One region of the Arthrobacter sp. NamB2 genome, then DNA from elsewhere that is predicted to be linked to it. Evidence: predicted binding sites of a transcription regulator. Region 1 holds the regulator's gene; the other holds the start of a gene.
What was found. The regulator HrcA, encoded in region 1, represses chaperone genes, less so after heat shock. The targets are predictions, from matches to a motif close to TTNGCACTCGNNNNNNNCGAGTGCNAA.
Positions count from the first base shown of each region.

Region 1 (7,115 bases):
CGCGCCGTCGCGGGGCTCATCGCCGAGGGGCTCGTCGAGCCCGCAGCCGCCTTCGCAGGTCGCCTGGTCCTGACCTTCAGGGGCCGACTGCTCGCGGACGCCGTCGTGCGAAGACTGCTGCCGGACTGAGCGAGGCGCCGCCGGCACGTCGGGTCGGACGCAACCTCGGCCTCTCGGACGACGGCGGGCGCGGCCCGTACGTGGCGTGCTAGCGGAGGAAGCGGAGGTTGAAGGCGTAACGGTACGGCTTCCCGCGATTGACCTGGATGCCCGCGTTCACCGAGAAGATCGTGATCGTGACCCAGATCAGGGCGTTCACCACGGCGAAGAATCCGCCGATCTCTGGCACGAGCGAGAGGAGCCAGGCGACCAGGGCGAGGAGCGTCGGAGGAAGCGTGAAATTCAACGCCTCCTTGGATTCCTGCGCAGTGAAGGGGCCCCTGTCCTTGAAGATGAGGAAGATCAGTAGGGAGGGGATGAACCCCAGGATCCCGCCGAAGTGTGCCAACGTTGCGAACTGGCGGTCCTCGGATGCCGTCAGCGGTAGCGCATTCGCCGGCGTGCCTTCGAACGCCGGCTGGGCTTCGGCCCGTCCGTTGTGCTGGTGGTCAGCGGTATTGGACAACGTGATTCCTTTGCTGAGTGGCGAGAACTTCCCGCGGACTGTGTTTTAAGGATACGTGGTTGCCTGTGTTAGTCGGCTCATCGTGGGCCCGCGGGTGCGGTCAGGAAATCGATGACCTCCTCGACCCGCCCCAGGAGTGAGGGTTCGAGATCGGCGTACGTGGTGACGCCGGCGAGAATCCGCTTCCAGCCGCGGGCGATAGCCGCTTTGTCCTGGTGCGGCCAACCGAGTCCGGCGAGGATGCCTGTCTTCCAGTCCTGGTGGCGTGGCACCACCGGCCATGCCCCGAGCCCGAGCGCAGCCGGCTTCACGGCCTGCCAGACGTCGACGTAGGGATGCCCGACGATCAGAACGTGGTGATGCGCTCCCGGCACGGTCATGGCCTGCCGCACGATGCGCGCCTCCTTGGTTCCCGGCAGCAGGTGGTCGACGAGCACGCCGAGTCGTCGCTGCGGTCCCGGATCGAAAGCGCGGATGGCGCCCTCGAGGTCGTCGATGCCATGAAGCGGTTCGACGACGATTCCCTCCAGCCTCAGGTCATCGCCCCACACCTTCTCGACGAGCTCTGCATCGTGCTGCCCTTCGACCCAGATCCTGCTGGCCCTCGCCGTCCTTGCCCGCACTCCCTCGACCCGGACGGAGCCGGACGCCGTACGGCCGGGAGTCGTCGCGGTGCGAAGGATGGGTGCCACGACGTGGACGGGCTGACCGTCGAGGAGGAACCCATGACCGAGCCTGAAGGTCCGTTGCTTTCCGCGCCGGTCCTCCAGCACCATGACGTGCAGTCCGCCGGACTTCTCGACGCGGACCACAGCGCCGACGAAACCGCTCTGCACGTCCTCGAGGACCATGTCCTTCTCAACCGGCACATCGGGCAGATCGACCCGCTTCGGCGCCGAGATGTCCTGTGCTCCCCAGCCGTATTCCATCCCCGAGCCGTCCTTCCACCAGGGGCCTCGGCGGTCTGCCGCACCCGGGTTTCCCAATGCTAACAATCGCCCCGGACGTACTAGACTTGGCACTTGGGTGTGTCGAGTGCTAACCGCTCGGAACCGCCCGCCACGCATGCTCGTGAAAGACAGGACAGACCGGAGGTGACACAGGAGTGAGTGAACCGAGACGCCTGGAGGTGCTCCGGGCCATCGTCGAGGACTACGTCCATTCGCGGGAGCCCGTCGGTTCGAAGGCGCTGGTCGACCGCCACCAGCTCGGAGTCTCCTCCGCGACCATCCGGAACGACATGGCGGTCCTCGAGGAGGAGGGTCTGATCGCGGCCCCCCACACGAGCTCCGGCCGTATCCCGACGGACAAGGGGTACAGGCTCTTCGTAGACCGTATCTCCGAGGTAAAGCCGCTGTCGGCGCCCGAGAAGAAGGCCATCCAGACGCTGCTCGAGGGTGCAGAGGACCTCGACGACGTCATGGACCGGACCGTGCGCCTGCTCGCGCAGCTGACCAACCAGGTGGCAGTCGTGCAGTTCCCCCGTGTGGGTGGGGCGTCCGTCCGCCACATCGAATGCGTGCTGCTCGCACCGCAGCAGGTCCTCGTGGTTTTGATCGCGACCAACGGCACCGTGCAGCAGCGGATCGTTCGCACTCCTGCGGAGATCCACGAGGCCGAGCTCGCGGAGCTCAAGCAGCGGATCCTCTCGGCAGTGTCCGGCGTGAAACTCACGGCGCTCCCCGGGGAGCTCGGTATCGTCACCTCGCAGTTGCCGCCGCCTCTCAGGACGCACGGGGGTACGATCGTGAAGGCGCTGGAGCAGCTCGCCGGGCTCGGACGCGACGACCGGATCCTGCTGGCAGGGACAGCGAACCTGGCGAGATCCACGGGTGATTTCCCACTGAGCATCGGACCTATCCTCGAGGCCCTCGAGGAGCAGGTCGTCATGCTGCGGCTCCTGTCCGAGATGGAGTACGACGCGCGCGGTATCTCGGTGAGGATCGGCAGCGAGAACCCCTACGGCGGACTGTCGGAAGCGTCCGTGGTCGCGACGGGCTACGGCCCGGATGCGGGGGCGAAGCTCGGCATCCTCGGCCCCACGCGCATGGACTATCCGACGACGATGGCCGCCGTGCGGGCGGTCGCCCGCTATCTCTCGAGGGTCCTCGAGGAGTAGGCCACGGCGCTCGAAGGCCGTCCAGGCATCTCCGTCCGCAGGGTCCGGCGGCCGGACGACAGTAGATTTCGCAGACGACAGTAGATTTCGACAGGAAGTGAAGTGCACGAGTGAGTAACCACTATGAGGTCCTCGGTGTGGAGCAGGGCGCTACCGGGGAGGAGATCAAGAAGGCATACCGCAAGCTTGCCCGGAAACTTCACCCGGATGTGAACCCGGGTGAGAATGCAGCCGAGGAGTTCAAGCTCGTCACGCGTGCCTACGAGGTGTTGTCGGATCCGCAGAAGCGGCGGGTGTACGACACGACGGGCAACGAGAACGGGACCGACAACGGCTACGGTTCGGGGTACTCGGGGTCGGGATTCGCCTTCCAGGACATCTTCGAGACGTTCTTCGGCGGCGGCGGCCAGCAGGCGGGCGCGCCCTCGCGCACACGCCGTGGCCAGGACGCGCTCATCAATGTGAGGATCGACCTGCGGGACGCGGTCTTCGGTACCAACAAGAAGATCGAGGTGGACACCGCCGAGGTGTGCCCCACGTGTGACGGCAGCTGCTGCCAACCGGGTACCTCGCCTCGCACCTGTGACATCTGTGGCGGCTCCGGTCAGGTCCAGCGCGCCGTGCGCTCGATCCTCGGCCAGGTCATGACGAGCGCGCCCTGCGGCACGTGCCAGGGCTACGGCACCGTCATCCCCAACCCCTGCCACGAGTGCAGCGGTGAAGGACGCGTCCGTGCTCGCCGCACGCTGACGATCAAGGTGCCCGCCGGTGTCAGCACCGGCACCCGGATCCAGCTCGCGGGCCAGGGCGAGGCCGGCATCGCGGGCGGCCCGCAGGGTGACCTCTATGTGGAGATCCGCGTCAACACGGATTCGACCTACCTGCGCGACGGCGACGACCTGCACGTGACTCTGAGCATTCCGATGACGGCGGCTGCCCTCGGCACCAGCGTGCACCTCGACACCTTCGACGGCGATCAGGAACTGATGATCAAGCCGGGCACCCAGTCCGGCGAGATCCTGACGCTGCGCGGGTTGGGCGTCACGCACCTGAGGAACCAGGGCAGGGGAGACCTGCGTGTCCACCTGAACGTCGAGACGCCACGGAACCTGGACCACCAGCAGGAGGAACTCCTGCGCAAACTGGCGGAACTGCGCAACGAGGAGTACACGGACGGCCAGCTCGACAGCAGCGGCTCCGGAGTGTTCGCGCGGCTGCGGGAGCGCCTGGGGAACCGCTGACCGTGACGCGTCCCCTCTTCTTCGGGCCGGTCGAGGCCGTGCGTGGTGCTGCACCCGGCAGCGCGTTCCTTCTCGGCGGTGACGAGGGGCGCCACGCTGCCGTCGTCCGTAGGCTCTCTCCCGGAGAGCGCATCGACGTCTCGGACGGTTCGGGCTACCGTATCGGCGGCGTCATCACGGCGGTCGGCACGGGGAGTGTCGAGCTCGAGGTCGAGTCGGTCGGGCAGGACCCGGCGCCGCGGCACCGGCTCGTGCTGGTCCAGGCCCTTGCGAAGGGCGGTCGGGACGAGCAGGCCGTCGAGTCCGCCACCGAGCTGGGCGTCGACGCCGTGGTTCCGTGGCACGCAGAGCGCAGTATCGTCCGCTGGCGCGGGGACAAGGCGGACAAGGGCCGGCAGAAGTGGGTCTCCCTCGTCGGTGCCGCCGCGAAACAGTCCCGGCGTTCGTTCGTCCCCGAGGTGCATGGCGTCATGGATACGACACGGCTCGCCGCGTGGTCGGGGGCCGTTGACCACATGGTCATCCTGCACGAGGATGCCGGGGAGACCCTGGCCCAACGGTTTGCCGCGCTGGAGGCGGGCGGAGCCCTGGACGCGCCGTCGTCGACAGCTGTGGTGGTGGGACCCGAGGGCGGCATCAGCGACGCCGAACTCGCCAAGCTGGGTGCGGTCGGAGCGCTGCCGGCCCGGCTGGGCCCGCACGTGCTCCGGTCCTCCTCGGCGGGACCGGCGGCCCTCGTGCTCCTGAATCACCTTCTCGGGCGCTGGTAGCCCGACAGGCGCGACGGACGGCCGATCTACCGGACGAGGACGTTCTTCGTGTCGGCCGCTTCGCCGTCCGTCGGAACCGACACGGAGATCTCGTACTGTCCGGGCGGGAGTGTCACGGAGAAGGAGTAGGCGCCCGGTGCTCCTTCTTCGGGCACGATGTCGACCCTGCCATCGCGGAAGAGATCGGTCCCACCTGTTCCAGCCTCCGACGTCGAGTCGGCCAGGCGATCCACACGCCAGTTCAGCGACTCCTCCGAGGCGGGCCCCAGGCCATGGATGGTGAGGCTGCCGTCGGAGCCCACGCCTTCCTGCGGATCGATGATCCAGACCGGGGCGAGCGTGGAGGCGTCCCGGGTCAGTTCGCCGTCGAGATCGATGGCGTCGAAAGCCCGGTAGCCTGCGGCTCCGTCGACGAGGACGACGACGGAACTCGACTCCCCACCCGCGATGAGGGCTGCACTCGCGGCGGCAGCAGTCGCGGTGTGGACGAGTTGCTGCAGGGCGAGGCGGGCTTCGTCCGGCGTGAGGCTCGCATCGAAGGCGTCGGACGAGATATCGAGGGTGATGACGTTCTTCGTGCTGATGGAGGAGCTCACGCTGGACGCGGCTCGCCACGGCGAGTGGTAGTCGGGGTCGAGGGGCTCGCTCGAGGTCATGAGCCGGACCGCGTCGGCGATCGGGTCCCCCACGGACCCGGTAGGTGCGCGCAGGAACTCGCGGAACAACCTGTCCTGGCCGTCGACGCCCCCGAGCCAGTAGACCGGAAGAAGCGGCTGTGCCGCGCTGCTGGAACCGGAGCCGGTTTCCTTGCCGTTCGGTGAAGCGCCCGCCGACGGAGCGGCAGTGCGCCCCGGAGTCGCGGACGTCATGGGTGGATCCGGGAGGGCGGTCGTTGGTGCAGTACCCTGCACCAGGCCGACGTTCGGCAGGAGGAAGACGCTACTGGCGACGAGCACGCCCCCGGACACCAGCAGCATGGTGCGCAGGCCCAACCGGTTCTTCCGCAGGGGGTCCTGCTCGCTCATGCCGGGCCCCTTTCCGCTGGGCGCGTGTGTGCGCGGTTCGTTGACTGGAATCTGTGCGACCTACCGACGCCGACTGCTGGTGGGAGCTGACACGGGTCTGGTTCAGCTTGGCATAGCGCCATGGACCGATCCTGACGAATGAGCATTCACGCCGGGACTGAAACCCGATCGATACGAACCTGTTGCCGATTCGCGACGAAACCCGAGTGTCGCTCGGGTGCTGTAGTGCCCGGGTTGCCGGGGAATCAAGCCCCTTTCCCTTCAGGTGACCAAGCGGGGCATGGCGTAACATTGTCAACGCCCGCCCTTGATGGTGTGGCCTGCCGGTGCAGAGCAGGACGGCTCGGGCAGTGGAAGCGGCGCAGCACCACGTCATCATTGGGACGACTACTCGAACGAGGGGCGATCGAAGGCCGGACGGCCGATCTATGAGCGAATCTTCAACAGGCATCAACGCAGCAGGACTGGACACGAGGACGTTCGTGTTCGATTCGACCGAACAGATGGTGCAGGCACTCGGCTCCAACGACGAAGCCCTCCGTCTGATCGAGGACTCCTTCCCCGGCATCGGCCTCCAGGCCAGGGGCAACGAGCTGTCCATTACGGGACCCTCTGCAGACGTTCTTCGCACCGAGCGGCTCATCGGCGAGATCCAGACGATGGCGAGCAACAACGCGACCGTCTCGCCCCAGGTCCTGGAGCAGTTGGTCACCATGCTCAAGACGCAGAGCGCGGCCCGCCCGTCCGAGGTTCTGTCCGTCAACATCCTGACGTCGCGCGGAAAGACCATCCGGCCGAAGACGCTCAACCAGAGCACGTACGTCGACTCGATCGACCGGAACACCATCGTGTTCGGCATCGGACCCGCCGGTACGGGCAAGACCTACCTTGCCATGGCCAAGGCGGTCCAGGCGTTGCAGCACAAGGAGGTCAACAGGATCATCCTCACTCGGCCGGCGGTCGAGGCGGGGGAGCGCCTGGGATTCCTGCCCGGTACCCTCAACGACAAGATCGACCCTTACTTGAGGCCCCTGTACGACGCGCTGCACGACATGATGGATCCTGATTCCATTCCACGGTTGATGGCAGCCGGGACGATCGAGGTGGCGCCGCTGGCCTACATGCGAGGGCGAACCCTGAACGACGCATTCATCATCCTCGACGAAGCGCAGAACACCACTCCGGAACAGATGAAGATGTTCCTCACGCGTCTGGGGTTCGGATCGAAGATGGTCGTGACAGGCGACGTGACGCAGGTGGACCTTCCGAACGGCACGAGTTCCGGGCTCCGGATCGTCAGTGAGATCCTGCGGGACGTCGACGACGTGTACTTCA
Region 1 is NZ_SZWI01000007.1:127,701-134,815, reverse strand. Features, by position in the region: gene hemW (radical SAM family heme chaperone HemW) at 1-129, shown strand, start outside; gene FDK12_RS12950 (DUF4870 domain-containing protein) at 209-625, opposite strand; gene FDK12_RS12945 (DUF3097 domain-containing protein) at 703-1,554, opposite strand; gene hrcA (heat-inducible transcriptional repressor HrcA) at 1,731-2,744, shown strand; gene dnaJ (molecular chaperone DnaJ) at 2,855-3,985, shown strand; gene FDK12_RS12930 (16S rRNA (uracil(1498)-N(3))-methyltransferase) at 3,988-4,755, shown strand; gene FDK12_RS12925 (GerMN domain-containing protein) at 4,782-5,780, opposite strand; gene FDK12_RS12920 (PhoH family protein) at 6,209-7,115, shown strand, end outside.

Region 2 (7,115 bases), on a different contig from region 1:
GCACCGTGGTGCGGGACTGTATGCGGGTGCTGGAGTCGATGAACCTCATCGTCCCCAAACGCCGGATCGGGCTCGTGGTGCAGGGGCCCGGGCGCTGGAACGTCTACGACGCCCGGATCATCCGGTGGCGGCTCAACGGTCCCGGCCGGGCAGCCCAGTTCCGCTCCCTCACGCACCTGCGCCGTGCCGTCGAGCCGGTCGCCGCAGCCCTTGCCGCGCAGCAGGCTTCACCTGCGCAGCGCACGCGCTTCGTCGAGCTCGGTCAGGACCTCCGGCGCCTGGGCGAGAGTGGCGAGCTCGTCGAGTTCCTGGGCGTCGACATCGAATTCCACACCCTGGTCCTCGAGGCCAGCGGCAATGAGATGTTCGACGCCCTGCGTGGGGTGATCGCCGAGGTGCTCTCCGGCCGGACGCACCAGGGGCTCATGCCACACAATCCCAAGGAACACGCGCTCCGGACGCACGAGCAGGTGGCCTCCGCGATCGCGGCCGGTGATTCCGCTGCGGCCGAGGCCTGCATGGCGTCACTGCTCGCCGAGGTCAGCAGCGCCATCGACTGACGGACGCCCGCGGTGGTCAGCAGTGCCACCGAGCCCCACGTCAGGGGTCGAAATGGGTCTCGGGTTCCGCTTGCCCGATGGATGCCACCACCGATGCCGCGATGTCACGCAATTTCTCGTTCCGGCTGCTGGAGACCGACTTCAGGATGGAGAAAGCCTCCGCCTGGGTGCAACGGTTCTGGGCCATGATGATCCCGATCGCGATGTCGATCGCGGTCCGAGACTTCATCGCCGTCTTGAGGCTGGCGGCAGACTCGTTGCGCTGCGCGAGTCGGACCGAGAGCATGAGCGCCTTCGATGTCTGGGCCACGAAGGTCTCCGCGGTGGTGATGGCGTCGGGATCGAAGCCCCCTTTCTCCGTGGAGTACACGTTCAGGGCCGCGCGGGCGCCCGCCTCGAGCGAGAACGGGACGGCCAGGATCGAGCGGACCCCGTGCTCGGCGACGCGCGACAGGTAGCCTTCCCAGCGTTCATCCGTTGCCACGTCGGCGACGTGCACTGTTTCCTGCGTCTTGCAGGCGGTGAGGCACGGACCTTCGGCGAAGAGGTACTGGAGTTCGTCGAGCGTCCGCGCGGCGTCGCTGCTGCTGGCGACGGTACCGGCTCGCTTGTCTCGCAGCAGGGTGATGCTGCACAGCGTCTGCCCTCCGCGCTCGAACAGGCGCACCGCAGCGAACTTCGCGAATTCGGTGAGGAATTCCTCGACGTCGTCCGTGTCGAGGAGCAGGTCCTGAAGGTAGTCCGTGACGATCTGCCCGGCAACCTGGTCGGCCATATGTACTGATCCTGTATCGCTCAGCCGCCGAGCATCGCGTGCACCGCGCCGTCGGGGCGCTTGGAGAGCTCCGGAACCGATACACAAACCCAGGGTGTCTGTGATCGGCCTTCTGCTAGACCTCTAATCAGCCTACATAGTACTAGAGGTCGTACCAGCAGAAGGTCCGGCGCGGACGCAGACGGAAGGGAGGCGCAGCAGGCGCCCCCCTTCCCGCGTCGACCCGGGTCCCGGCGTCAGACCGTGGCGTGGTCCGTGCCGACAGGAGTGACGACGTCGGCGGTCGGTTCCATGTTCTCGGCGTCGACCATCCAGGCGTACTGCTCGAGCTTCGCGATGAAGCCGTGCAACAGGTCAGCGGTGGTGGGGTCTTCCTCGTCGATCTGGTCGTGCACGTCGCGCATGGTCTTCACGGTGGCGTTCAGCATGCGGACCACGAGGCCGACCGTATCCTCGGTGGAGACCAGCCCGGCCGGGAAGGGGGCGATCCTGGTGGCTTCGGCTACTGCAACGCTACGGCCGTCCGGAACGGCATGAAGCGCGCGCATGCGCTCGGCCATCTCGTCCGCGAAGAGGCGGGCGTCGTCGATGATCTCGTCCAGCTGCAGGTGGAGGTCGCGGAAGTTCTTGCCGACGACGTTCCAGTGGGCCTGCTTGCCCTGGAGGTGCAATTCGATGAGGTCGACCAGAACGGCCTGCATGTTGTCTGTGAGGGTGGGTGAAGCCTTCATTGATCCTCCGGTGCTCGAGACGAGTGCTCCTCCGGCAGGGCGCGGACGCACCGATCTCCACCGGGTGGGCTCTCTTCACCCTAGACCTGCGCGTTGGCCAAAATCCACCCGACCTGCCTACGCTAAGGGTACTTACGGTTCAGCCTGCCGGATCCCCGACAGGGGGCTATGGCAGGCGCCGGAGTCTCTACGAAGGAGGAACCCTTTTGGCTTCAGTGCAGGAATCTATCGACGTAGCAGTACCGGTCAGCACGGCCTACAACCAGTGGACGCAGTTCGAGAGTTTTCCCCAGTTCATGGGTGGCGTCGACTCGATCACGCAGACCTCGGACACCCACACCCACTGGGTCACGAGCATCGGCGGCGTCAAGCGCGAGTTCGACGCCGAGATCACGGAGCAGCACCCGGACGAGCGTGTGGCCTGGAAGAGCACCGACGGTGAATCGCACGCCGGGGTCGTGACCTTCCATCGTCTCGACGAGAACACGACGCGGCTGATGGTCCAGATCGACTGGCACCCCGAGACTTTCACCGAGAAGCTCGGTGCCGTGGTGAACGCCGATGCAGCCCAGGTGAAGGGCGACCTGAAGAGGTTCAAGGAATTCATCGAGAAGAGCGGCGGCGAGACCGGCGCCTGGCGCGGGAATGTCGAGGCTCCGCCCACCGGTGGCAGCCCCGATGCGACACCGGCGAACAGCACGGTCCCGGACGCGTCGACCAATGATCCCGATTCAGGTGGTCCCCGCGTCGTCTGACGCTCCTCTCGGGTAGGGCGGATCCCTTCCCGGGGTCCGCCCTACCCGTCCCGGCTGTCCTAGGAGATGTCGCCGACCTCGATGGAGGCGATCGCATCCGTCGCCTGGCGGGACAGCTCCTCCGAGATGGGCGAGCTCTTCGCGGCTTCCGCCGCTGCCGCCTGCCCCTCCGCACTCACCGCGTAGCTTCCGAACGCCCGGACGACGGCGGCGGTCGCCTCGTTCTCGTACCGCGCGCAGTACACGTGGTAGGACACGAGGACCAGCGGGTACACCCCCGGCTCGCTGGTGGTCCGGTCGAGGTCGAGCGCGATGTCGTAGTCCTCGCGGCCGGAAACGCGCCCGGCCAGGTCGACGGCGGCCGCAGCGGCCTCGGAACTCACCGGCACGTAGGCCCCGCCGACCTTCAGTGCCACACGGCCCAGGGGATCCCCCACTGCGGAGTCGTCGGCATAGGTCACGGCACCGACCGTGCCCGCCACGGTGCTGACGACTCCTGCATTGCCCTTGGCATTCTCGTTCTCGAGCTCCGAGGGCCAGGTGCCGTCGGGCTCCTCGGTCCAGATGTCGGGGACCACGGCGTGCAGGTAGTCGGTGAAGTTCTCGGTTGTACCGGAGTCGTCGGACCGGCTGACCGCCGAGATCGGCAGGGAGGGGAGATCGACGTCGTTCTGGTCGGCGATGGCGGGATCGTCCCACGAGGTGATCTCGCCGCGGAAGATGCGGGCCACCGTCGCGGCGTCCAATCTCAGTTCCGAGATGCCGGGCAGGTTGAACGCCACGCTGATGGGCGAGACATAGGCCGGAATGTTGAAGGCGCCACCCGGCCCGCAGGCCTCCGTCGATTCGGCGAGCTCCTCGTCGCTGAGATACGCGTCCGACCCGGCGAATCCGACCGCTCCTGCAAGCAGGGCGCCACGCCCCGCCCCCGATCCGTCCGGCGAGTACTGCACCTGGGCGCGAGGGTAGAGACTCGCGAATCCTGAGCGCCACGCATCCATCGCCGGCCCCTGGGCAGAGGATCCGGCAGCGGTCACCGCACCCTGGAGGGATGTGTCCCCACGTTGTGCGGCGGCTTCCTGCTCCGGTCCCAGCGGATAGTCGGATCCGCAGCCGGTCAGTCCGAGGAGGACGGCGAGGGGCAGGTAAACGGTGGCTCGGGTTCTCACCCCAGCAACGTTACAGGTGGCTGAAAGATGAACCCAAGGTGGACATCAGGTGAACGAGCGGTCCGCGAGCGGCGTGTGCTCAGCCGCGGCGCAGGCGATAGCCGTCGGCCCGGTGTACGAGGCGCCGCCCACCGCCGTCGTGCAGCTGGATCCAGACCACCGAGGCGTCGTCGGTCCTCATGTCCAGTACACCGCTGAGCTGCGAGCCTGCCGGGTGCTGCAGGGTGATGTGCTCTCCGCGCCGGATGCCCGACCAGTCCTGAGCATCGGATTCGAGGGAAGGAGGAGGGGAAGCATCCATGGGTGCGCCTTTCGGGAGGATAGGACTCACCACGCTAGCGGTGCTCCCTGAACGCCTTATGAACGAGCGCTGAAAGTTGTGGCAGTGCTCACACGCTCCCGGTCAGAGAGTGCGCCAGTCTCCGCTCGAGAGGTGCGAGCCCGCCTGCGGTCCCATGAGGAGCATTCCGCCGTCCACCACGAACGACGCGCCGTTGACATAGCTGGAGGCACCCGATGCGAGGAAGGCGACGACGTCGGCGATCTCCTCCGGCGCGCCGGGGCGGCCCAGCGGGATGCCCGGGCGGTCCATGGTGTGTGGATCCTGTTCCGCGGAGTTGTTCATGGGAGTGTTGATCTCGCCGGGCAGCACGGCGTTGGCGGTGATGCCACGGTCGGCCAGTTCGAGCGCGACGGTGCGGATGAGGCCGCCGAGGCCGTGCTTGGAGGCGTCGTAGGCTGCGGATCCGACACGAGGCTGCTCCTGGTGGACGCTGGTGACCGCGATGATGCGACCGCCCTTGCCGCCGTCGATCATGTGGCGTGCAGCGCGCTGGATGCACACGAAGGCGCCGTCGAGGTTCGCCCCCACGGTGCCCCGCCACGTGTTCCAGTCCGTCTCCATGAACATGGTTCCACCGTTGACGCCTGCGTTGTTGACGAAGACGTCGAGCCCGCCGAGTTCGTGGGCCAACTGGTCCACGACGTCTCCGCACGCCGGAGCGTCCGTCGTGTCCAGCTGGGCGACGGCGGCCCGCACGCCCTTCTCGCGGACCAGCCGCGCGGTCTCCTCCGCGCCCTCCTGGTCCGAGTGCCAGGTGATGCCGACGTCACAGCCCAGGCCTGCGAGGGCCAGGGCTGTGGCCCGGCCGATGCCGGAGTCGGAACCGGTGACTATTGCTGCGCTCGGTGTGAAGTCCATGACTCCATCCTTTGCATTCGCAGCATCAGCCCGCAAGCAGATTCTGGCTCTTCAACTCCTGCCCCCTTAACTGCAGCACCCCCGGACACCGCCCGGGGGTGCTGCAGTTCGGCGAGGATTATGCCTCGACCGCTTCCTGGCGTTCGGGGGAACCGACCGCCGTGGACTCGACCGGCACCGAGGACTCACCGCTGATGATCTCGATCTTGCGAGGCTTCGCGCGCTCGCTCACGGGGATCGTCACGCTGAGGACGCCGTTCTCGTAGCGGGCGGAGATGCCCTCGGTGTCGACGCCCTGGCCGAGGTTGAGCTGGCGGAGGAACGAGCCGCTCTCGCGCTCGCGCGTCAGCCACTTGACGCCCTCGGCGCCGCGCAGTGTGCGCTCGGCGCGAATGGTCAGGAGCTGGCCGTCGACGTCGATGTCGACCGAGCCGGGATCGATGCCCGGAAGATCCGCGGAGAGGACGTAGTGGTCCTTCTCGCGGTACAGGTCCATCGGCATGAGACGGAGACCGGGACGGCTTTCCAAAAGAGCGCCGGCAACGCGGTCCAGCTCGCGGAACGGATCAAACTTCATGGCCACTGGAAACAACTCCTTCGTCTGTGCCACCGGCAGGTGGTCGGTTTTGGGTTGAGCGCCCTTCGCTCAACTAGGAAAATATTAGCACTCACGCCTTTCGAGTGCTAAGCGTTTCTGTTCGCCCAGAACGAACGCCCTGGCACGCAGAAAGGCCCGTACCGATGTATCGATACGGGCCTTCCAGATGATCCTCGTGCCTGCGCGGGGCCTCGATCCCCGGGCCTTCCGCGTGTGAAGCGGATGCTCTACCAGACTGAGCTACACAGGCAATTGGTTCTCCAACAGCTTAGGCCATCCGGGCTCCGCTCCAAATTCTGCGCGTACCGGCGCCTGCGTCCCCCGTCCTGCGGGCGCTGGTCTTTGCCCCCCGTCCTCAGTAGCCTGAACGGGAAGCCGGGCGGGCGTTCCGCATGCCGCGGCACGCCATGACGAAGGGAACGCACCATGGACAACCAGGACATTCTGCAGCGCATCCAGGCACTCGTGCAGGAGGAGCACGAGCTCCGCGACCAGCCCCAGGACGCCGGCGCCGGCGAGGCCCACCAGGATCACGCTGCCAGGCTGAAGCGCGTCGAGGAGGACCTCGACCAGTGCTGGGACCTGCTCCGCCAGCGCCGGGCGAAGGCCGACGCCGGCGAGAATCCCGCTGATGCCGATGCTCGTCCGATCAGCCAGGTGGAGGGGTACCGCCAGTAATGGCACCGCCCCTAGCGCTGTTCGACGTCAACGGCACCCTCTCGGACACGGGCCGCATGTCCCAGCATTTCGAGGAGATCGGAGCGCCGGCCCCGTTGGCAGCCCTGTGGTTCGCCTCCGTGCTCCGGGACGGATTCGCGCTGACCGCCGTCGGACAGAACGTAGCCTTCCATGACGTCGCAGCGGAAGCCCTGCGGGTGGTCCTCGCGGATCAGGTCCTGAACAGGGGCGTTGATGATGCCGTGGAGCACGTGATGGCGGCGCTGCAGGACCTCCCGGTGCACGCGGACGTCGCCGACGGTATCCGGGCACTGCGTGCCGGAGGAGTCGCCGTCGCGGTGCTCACCAACGGTGCGGCGTCCACGGCAGAAGCGCTGCTCGACCGCGGCGGCATCAGGGACGCCGTCGATGCCGTCCTGTCCGTCGAGGACGCGCCGCGCTGGAAACCTGCGCCGGAGTCCTACTCCCATGCCCTGGAAACACTGCAGAGGTCAGCGGACGACGTCGTGCTGGTCGCCGTGCACCCCTGGGACGTCGACGGTGCAGCGCGTGCGGGTCTCCGCACCGTCTGGCTCAACCGGGAGGGCACGCCCTACCCGGCCACCATGACGCGTCCGGATCATGAAGTCCCCTCGATCCGTGACCTGA
Region 2 is NZ_SZWI01000002.1:211,614-218,728, reverse strand. Features, by position in the region: gene FDK12_RS04695 (FadR/GntR family transcriptional regulator) at 1-560, shown strand, start outside; gene FDK12_RS04690 (GAF and ANTAR domain-containing protein) at 601-1,335, opposite strand; gene FDK12_RS04685 (Dps family protein) at 1,572-2,066, opposite strand; gene FDK12_RS04680 (SRPBCC family protein) at 2,282-2,821, shown strand; gene pstS (phosphate ABC transporter substrate-binding protein PstS) at 2,881-3,990, opposite strand; gene FDK12_RS04670 (hypothetical protein) at 4,070-4,291, opposite strand; gene FDK12_RS04665 (SDR family oxidoreductase) at 4,394-5,191, opposite strand; gene FDK12_RS04660 (Hsp20/alpha crystallin family protein) at 5,310-5,768, opposite strand; tRNA gene FDK12_RS04655 (tRNA-Val) at 5,966-6,039, opposite strand; gene FDK12_RS04650 (DUF2630 family protein) at 6,216-6,467, shown strand; gene FDK12_RS04645 (haloacid dehalogenase type II) at 6,467-7,115, shown strand, end outside.
Region 2: a site for HrcA is predicted at 5,853-5,879, ahead of FDK12_RS04660 (Hsp20/alpha crystallin family protein). Genes of this name have one in related genera too.